DNA from 2 places in the Aureimonas sp. N4 genome. Region 1 is predicted to be linked to the other one. Evidence: predicted binding sites of a transcription regulator. Region 1 holds the regulator's gene; the other holds the start of a gene.
What was found. The regulator HrcA, encoded in region 1, represses chaperone genes, less so after heat shock. The targets are predictions, from matches to a motif close to GTTAGCACTCNCNNNNNGNGAGTGCTAAC.
Positions count from the first base shown of each region.

Region 2: the regulator HrcA is predicted to act here: its motif matches at 1,862-1,890, upstream of groES (co-chaperone GroES).

Region 1 is NZ_BBWS01000057.1:39,697-43,825, forward strand. Features, by position in the region: gene AUL28_RS19800 (LysR family transcriptional regulator ArgP) at 1-642, opposite strand, end outside; gene AUL28_RS19805 (LysE/ArgO family amino acid transporter) at 745-1,353, shown strand; gene grpE (nucleotide exchange factor GrpE) at 1,420-2,157, opposite strand; gene hrcA (heat-inducible transcriptional repressor HrcA) at 2,273-3,394, opposite strand; gene rph (ribonuclease PH) at 3,522-4,129, shown strand, end outside.
Region 2 is NZ_BBWS01000030.1:69,354-73,482, reverse strand. Features, by position in the region: gene groL (chaperonin GroEL) at 1-1,413, opposite strand, end outside; gene groES (co-chaperone GroES) at 1,506-1,802, opposite strand; gene AUL28_RS09520 (pilus assembly protein TadG-related protein) at 2,127-4,001, shown strand; gene AUL28_RS09515 (TIGR01459 family HAD-type hydrolase) at 4,078-4,129, shown strand, end outside.

The sequences.
Region 1 (4,129 bases):
GCCGAAGGCGCGCTTCAGCCAGTCGGCCTGGAGCCGGTCCTTCTGGTTGAAGGTCAGCGCGGGGGCAGAGGCCAGCGCGCGCGGCGTGACGCCCTCGGTGAAATGGCGCGCGGCGAACTCGGGGCTGGCGGTCGCGAGATAGCGCAGCGCGCCGAGCGGCAGCGACCGGCAGCCCTGCACGGGCCGCGCCAGCGCGGTGACGGCGGCCAGAACTCGGCCCCGCCGCAGCCATTCGGCCGTGTGGTCCTGATCGTCCACCGCCATGTCGAGAAGATGCCCGGTTTCGTTCGAGAAGCGCGCGGCGGCCTTCAGGAACCAGGTGCCGAGACTGTCCGCGCTGGTGGCGACGGGCAGCGTGACGCGCGGCGCACCCGCCTCCTCGCCCGCCCCGTTCGGCAGATGGCGAAAGAGATCGGCCTCCAACAGGCCGATCTGCTCCATGTGCCGGCATAGGCGCGCGCCGGTTTCGGTGGCGCGGCAGGGCTGGCCGCGCTCCACCAGAACCGCGCCGACCCGCTCCTCCAGTTGGCGCACGCGCTGCGACACGGCAGAGGGCGTCACGTGAAGATCGCCCGCCGCGCGCTCGAAGCTCCCGGTGCGGACCACGGCGGCGAGCGCGCGAAGGGCGGGATAGTCGAGCATTCGAGGTTTAGCTCCGCTTCATCAGCCTAAGATGGTTTAACACAGCTAACCCATCCATCCATGCTACGTCGCTCCCGTAATCGAACACGGGGCTTTGAGATGATGAGCGCAGACGCCTATGCCACCGGCCTCACCACGGGGCTGACGCTGATCCTGGCGATCGGCGCGCAGAACGCCTTCGTCCTGCGCCAGGGCATTCTCGGCGCGCATGTCCTGGCAGTGTGCCTCGCCTGCGCCCTGTCGGATGCGATCCTGATTGCGCTGGGGGTTTCGAGCTTCGCGCGGGTCGCCGCGCTCTTGCCGGCGTTGGACCCGATCCTGCGCATCCTCGGGGCGGGCTTCCTGATCTGGTATGGCGCCAAGAGCCTGATGCGCGCCTTCCGGGCGAGCGACGCGCTGCGTCTGGCGGAAGTCGGCGCGGGGAGCCGGCGCGAGGCGCTCGCGACCTGCCTTCTCCTCACCTGGGCCAATCCGCATGTCTATCTCGACACGGTGGTGCTGATCGGCAGCCTCTCGACGCGCTTTCCCGGCGCGGAATCCTCGTTCGGCGCGGGCGCGGTCACGGCCTCGTTCGGCTTCTTCTTCGCGCTGGGATTTGGCGCGCGCTGGCTGCGCCCGGTCTTCGAGAAGCCCGCCGCCTGGCGCACGCTGGAAGCTCTGATCGGGCTGACCATGGGCGCGATCGCGCTCAAGCTTCTGGCCGGCGGCTGACGTGCCACGAAAAAAGCCCCGCATCTGCGAAGAGATGCGGGGCTCACGATCAAACCGCGAGGACGCTCAGGCGTCCTTCGTCGAATCATCCGGCACGCCGGGCTTGGCCGGCGCGGCGTTGGCATCCGCGCCCACAGCCACTTTCGGCCCGCCCTTGGACACGCCGACCATGGCCGGGCGCAGGACGCGCTCGCCGATCGCATAGCCGTCCTGCACGACCTGAACCACCGTATTGTTCGGCAGTTCGGCGTTCGGTACTTCGAACATGGCCTGATGGAAATTCGGGTCGAAGCGCTGGCCCTCGGGCTCCAGCTTCTTCACGCCGTGACGCTCCATCGTGGACTGCATGGACCGGGCGGTCATCTCGACGCCCTCGGCCAGCGTCTGGAGGCCGGGGTCCGTGTCGCGCGCGCCTTCGGGAATCGCCTGAAGCGCGCGAGCGAGATTGTCCGACACGGCCAGAATATCACGCGCGAAATTGGCGACGGCGAACTGGCGCGCGTCCTTGACCTCGCGCTCGGTGCGACGGCGCAGGTTTTCCATGTCGGCGGCCAGACGGATCAGCCGATCCTTGACGTCGGCATTCTCGGCTTCGAGTTCGGCGATACGCGCCCGGTCGGCCGCCGCAGCCTCTTCGCCGCCCCAGGAGCCTGTCGGCTCCTCGGCGGTCTCGGCCTGCGCGCCCGCCGCGCCGGGAGCCGCGCCCGCGACGCCCGAGCCCTTGAAATAGGCGCCGCCGCCGGCGGAATGCGCGCCGCTTTCGCTCTCGTGGTCGTTCACGTGCTTCTCGCTCTCGCCTGTCATCGGGCACTCCTGTTCCTATCGAGGGGACAAACAATCCGGCGCCATGAGGCGGCCGCCGGACTGCTCTCCCGTAAAGGGTCGTCGCTGCGGCATATCGAATGAGGCGGGCCGGAAATCAAGGCCGGCGCACCGGCGCTCCGCCCGCCAGAAGGCGCGACACGAGCCGCGCCGTATAGTCCACCATGGGCACGATGCGCCGATAATTGAGGCGCGTGGGGCCGATCACGCCGACCGCGCCGATCACGCGCTGATCGGAGTCCGAATAGGGCGCGATCACGAGCGAGGAGCCGGACAGCGAAAACAGCTTGTTTTCCGAGCCAATGAAGATGCGCACGCCGTTGCCCGCTTCCGCCAGATCGATCAGCTCCATGATCGAGGTCTTGGATTCCAGATCGTCGAAGAGATGGCGCAGCCGATCGAGATCGTCGGCCGCCGACAGGCTGTCCAGAAGATTGGCCCGCCCGCGCACGATGAGGCGCGAAGGCTGGCCCGCGCCCTCGCCGGCCCAGACCGCGAGCCCCGCGTCCACCAGCTGGCGAGACAGCTCGCCGAGCTGGCGGGACGTTTCCTCCTTCAGCGCCTCGATGCGCCGGCGCGCTTCGGCAAGCGTGCGCCCAACCACATGGGCGTTCAGGAAATTCGCCGCTTCCACGAGCTGCGCGGCGGTGATGCCGGGCGGCAGGTCGAGAATGCGGTTTTCCACCTCGCCGTTCTCGCCGACCAGCACCACCAGCGCACGCGCCGCGTCGAGCCGCACGAACTCGATATGCTTGAGGCGCGGGTCGGCCTTGGCGGCGACCACGATGCCCGCCCCGCGCGACAGGCCGGAGAGAAGCTGCGAGGCTTCCGTCAGGAGCGCGTCCACCGGGCGGCGCTCGCCATGGTCGCGCACCTTCTTCTCGATCTCGGCGCGCTCGCGCTCGGGCACGTCGCCGACTTCCAGAAACGCGTCCACGAAAAAGCGCAGGCCAACTTCCGTCGGCAGGCGCCCGGCCGAGACATGCGGAGCATAGATCAGCCCCAGCGCTTCGAGGTCGGACATGACATTGCGGATGGAGGCGGGCGAGAGCGCGCTCGACAGGAGGCGCGAGAGATTGCGCGAGCCCACGGGCTCGCCCGTTTCCAGATAGGAATCGACGATCAGCCGGAAAATCTCGCGCGAGCGCTCGTCCAGCCCGCCCGCGAGCGGGGTCTGGCTGGGTGTGAGATCGTGGAAGGGAGGCAGGACGCGCTTCATGGCCTGTCTTATAGGGATCGCGAGGGTTTCAGCCAAGGCGGAGAGAGTGGGCCGCCAAGCACCCTGTTCAAGTGTCGCCACACTCTTTAAGAGGCGGGTTCGAAATCGTTAATATGGACTTGTCTTGATGCGGCCTTCCAAACGCCAGAACGACGAACTGCGCCCTGTCTCGCTGGAGCGGGGCGTGTCGCGCCACGCCGAGGGCTCGTGCCTCGTCAAGTTCGGCGACACCCATGTTCTGTGCACCGCGAGCCTCGAGGAGCGCGTGCCCGGCTGGTTGAAGAATTCCGGCAAGGGCTGGGTCACGGCCGAATACGGCATGCTGCCGCGCGCCACGGGCGAGCGCATGAAGCGCGAAGCCGCCAGCGGCAAGCAGAGCGGGCGCACGCAGGAAATCCAGCGCCTCGTCGCGCGGTCGCTGCGCGCCGTGGTGGACCTTGAAGCGCTGGGCGAGCGCATGATCACGGTAGATTGCGACGTGATTCAGGCCGATGGCGGCACGCGCACGGCCTCGATCACCGGCGCCTTCGTGGCCCTGTCGGACTGCCTCGCCTGGATGGAAACGCGCGGCATGGTCAAGCGCGACAAGGTTCTGAAGGACCATGTCGCCGCCATTTCCTGCGGCATCTACAAGGGCACGCCGGTTCTGGACCTCGACTACCCCGAAGATTCGGCCGCCGGCACCGACGCCAATTTCGTGCTCACCGGGCGCGGCGGCATCGTCGAGATCCAGGG
Region 2 (4,129 bases), on a different contig from region 1:
GTTGTCGAGGATCTTGCCGACCACGATCGAGCCTTCGCCACCGGCGTTCTGGACGATCTGACGGATCGGAGCCTGGAGCGCCTTGCGGACGATCGCGATGCCGGCGTCCTGATCGGCGTTCTCGCCCTTCAGGTCGACCGCGTTGGACGCGCGCAGCAGAGCCACGCCGCCGCCGGGGACGATGCCTTCTTCCACGGCCGCGCGGGTCGCGTTGAGCGCGTCGTCAACGCGGTCCTTCTTTTCCTTGACTTCGACTTCCGTCGAGCCGCCGACGCGGATCACCGCGACGCCGCCGGCGAGCTTGGCCAGACGCTCCTGGAGCTTCTCGCGGTCGTAGTCCGAAGAGGTCTCTTCGATCTGCTGCTTGATCTGGGCGACGCGCGCCTTGATGCCGTCGGCTTCACCGTTGCCGTCGACGATCGTGGTGTTCTCCTTGGTGATGGAGACCTTCTTGGCGCGGCCGAGCATGTCGAGCGTGACGCTCTCGAGCTTGATGCCGAGGTCTTCGGAGATGACCTGACCGCCCGTGAGGATCGCGATGTCCTCGAGCATGGCCTTGCGGCGATCGCCGAAGCCGGGAGCCTTGACGGCCGCGATCTTCAGGCCGCCACGCAGCTTGTTGACGACGAGCGTGGCCAGAGCCTCGCCTTCCACGTCCTCGGCGATGATGACGAGAGGACGGCCCGACTGCACGACGGCTTCGAGAACCGGCAGCATCGCCTGGAGGTTGGAGAGCTTCTTCTCGTGCAGGAGGATGTACGCGTCCTCGAGCTCGGCGACCATCTTCTCGGCGTTGGTCACGAAGTAGGGCGAGAGGTAGCCACGGTCGAACTGCATGCCTTCGACGACTTCGAGCTCGGTCTCGGCGGTCTTGGCTTCCTCGACGGTGATGACACCCTCGTTGCCGACCTTCTGCATCGCGGACGCGATCATCTGGCCGATTTCCTTCTCGCCATTGGCGGAGATGGTGCCGACCTGAGCGACCTCGTCGGAGGTCTCGATCTTGCGAGCCGAGGAGACGAGCGTCTCGACGACCTTGGCGACCGCTGCGTCGATGCCGCGCTTGACGTCCATCGGGTTCATGCCGGCGGCAACCGCCTTGGCGCCCTCGCGGACGATGGCCTGGGCCAGAACCGTCGCGGTGGTGGTGCCGTCACCGGCCTTGTCGTTGGTCTTCGAGGCCACTTCGCGCACCATCTGGGCGCCCATGTTCTCGAACTTGTCCTCGAGCTCGATCTCCTTGGCGACGGACACGCCGTCCTTGGTGATGCGAGGCGCGCCGAACGACTTGTCGATCACGACGTTGCGGCCCTTGGGGCCGAGCGTGACCTTCACCGCGTCGGCAAGAATGTCGACGCCGCGCAGCATGCGCTCGCGGGCGTCACGACCGAATTTTACGTCCTTGGCAGCCATGTTTTCGTCTCCTGGGCGCGCCGGGGACCGGTCCGCGCCGTGTCGAATGGAAAGGGAAGGAAACGGACCGAACGATCAGTCCGGACGATGGGTCAGCCGACGATCCCGAGGATGTCGGATTCCTTCATGATGAGCAGGTCTTCGCCGCCGAGCTTGATCTCGGTGCCAGACCACTTGCCGAACAGGATGCGGTCGCCGGCCTTGACTTCGAGCGGGTTGACCTTGCCGGTCTCGTCGCGAGCGCCCGCGCCGACGGCGACGATCTCGCCTTCCTGCGGCTTTTCCTTCGCGGTGTCCGGGATGATGATGCCGCCAGCCGTCTTGCTCTCGGACTCGACGCGCCGCACCACGACACGATCGTGCAGGGGGCGGAAATTCACGTTGGCCATCTCAGTCGAACCTTCTTGGCTATGGGGGGACCGACCAGCGAAGCGATCGATCCGAGGATTCTGGCACTCACTAAAGTGGAGTGCTAACGCGGCCTAGATAGGGGAGGGCATCCCTCCCTGTCAAGATTCGTCGTCGCGCCGCAAGGTGGCGAGTATCGCAGATGGCGTTAAGGTTAACGCCGCACCAGTCTGACCGGCAAAAATGATGACCCGATACGGAAGGATTGGAAAGATTCCGTCCTTAACTATGCATGATGGCTTAGCGAATCGCCTGTTCGGGTGCCACCCGGGGTTTGAAGCGCTGCGACCGGAGTGCGTTCTGAGATGTTCGAAACACAGACCCCGCCGCCGGCTGATCGGCCGTTCCGACGCGCCCTGCTGCGGGACCGGGGCGGCAACTTCACCATCATGGCGGCGGTTCTTCTCTTTCCGATCCTGATGGGGATCGCGGCGGCGGCCGACATCAGCCTCTTCTACAGCGGCCGAACGGCCGTTCAGTCCGCCACCGACGCAGCCGCGCTCGCCGCGGCCAAACAGTTCAGCGTGGACCAGGACTCGGGCCGGCTTCAGACGCTGGCCGAAAACGTGTTCGCCGCGAACATGGCCGGTGTCGCGCAGACGACCGGGACCCTGACCTATGAGGGGACGGACTGGACGCCGGAGGGAACACGCGAACTGAAGATTTCCGTCTGCTCCACCTACGATCCCTTCTTTCTCCCGGCGCTGAATATCTCGTTCACGGGATTGAAAGGAAAGGATTGCGCGAGGACGCAGAGCGTCGTCGCGGTCGGCTCCACCACGGTGGAAGTTGCCTTCGTGCTCGATACGTCGGGCTCCATGAACGACAGTCCGGCCAAGGGCGGCCCCGCCAAGATCTCCACCCTCAAAACCCAGGCCGCGAAGGCGATTGACACCCTTTTCGGATCGGGTTCGTCCGCTGGGCCCCAGGACCCGGTGCGCGTCGGCATCGTGCCCTTTTCGGGTGGGGTGAATGTTGGGCCGGAGCACCTGAACGACTGGTGGATGGACCCCAAGGGACTGTCACCGCTCCACAACGAAAATCTCGACTGGAGAACGTATCACGGCGCGACAGGCCTTGATCAGCCGCTCGCCGTCAAGGTCAACGGATACTCCACTTCGACATCGCTTCTGAATCCGACGACCTATCTAACCCGGCAACTCATTTACGCTTCGCTTGGGGCGAAGAATTCCAACTGGGCTTATCGAGGATGTGTGGAGTCGCGGGCGGCCAAATATGCACTGACGGACGCCTCGCCCTCCGAACTGGAGCCTGCGACCTTGTTTGTCCCTTACCTCGCGCCCGACGAGCCGGATAATTATTTGTATGGTTCCTGGACAAACAGTTATCTCGTGGACAGTTCGAAAGGCAATTACAGGCAGCGCCTGATGAATGTCGATAAATACTTCTCCAACGTTCGCCAGGATGGTCCGGTGGCGAATAACTTTCGCAACACGCCGAGCTTCATGTGCGACTCGGCCAAGCTGACGCCTTTGACGAACAGCAAGTCCCAAGCGCTCGCGGCGGTCGATAAACTCGTGGCGACGGGGGCGACCAATGTGCCGCAAGGGGTCGAATGGGGATGGAAGGTCTTGTCCAAAAACGAACCTTTTTCCGAGGGTCGAGCCGCCGGCGATGAAAATAACATCAAGGCGATGATCGTCATGACGGATGGTCAGAACACCTACTACAATTCTTACAGCGACGCGGTTTCTACCTTCGGCGCCTATGGCTATGCGGGTCCGGACTATAACGAGCCCGGCCAGAGCGTGGCGCGCCTCTTCGATTACAAGAGCGGTGTATCCACGGCCAACACCGACAGCAATTACACCGCCGCGTTGAACGGAAGGCTCGCTGCCATTTGCGAAAATTCCAAGAACGATGGCCGGATCAAGCTTAAGGATGGCTCGGGCACGCAGCTCAACGACGAGAAAGGGCCCGTCACGCGGGACGGCGTGCTGATCTACACGATCGCCTTCGACATTCCGGCCCAGTACCAGACTATGGTCAACGGCCTCCTGAAAGGCTGCGCCTCCTACAAGATCGGCGACCTCCGAAAAACCGAGCTGCCCTACAGGGACAAGGCGAAGTATTTCTACAGCGCCGCCAATGCCAAGGATCTGGAAAACGCCTTCAGCGACATCATGGCCTCGCTCACCAACCTGCGCATCGCGCGCTGAGGCTCGGTGCCGCCTTGACCCGTCCCGCCGCCCTCCAGTATCGCCAGACCATAAAAGTGCGAAGTGGAAAGACGAGATGGTTCAGGCATTGCAAGCGATCGATCGTCTGGCCGACATCGCGGGCGCTT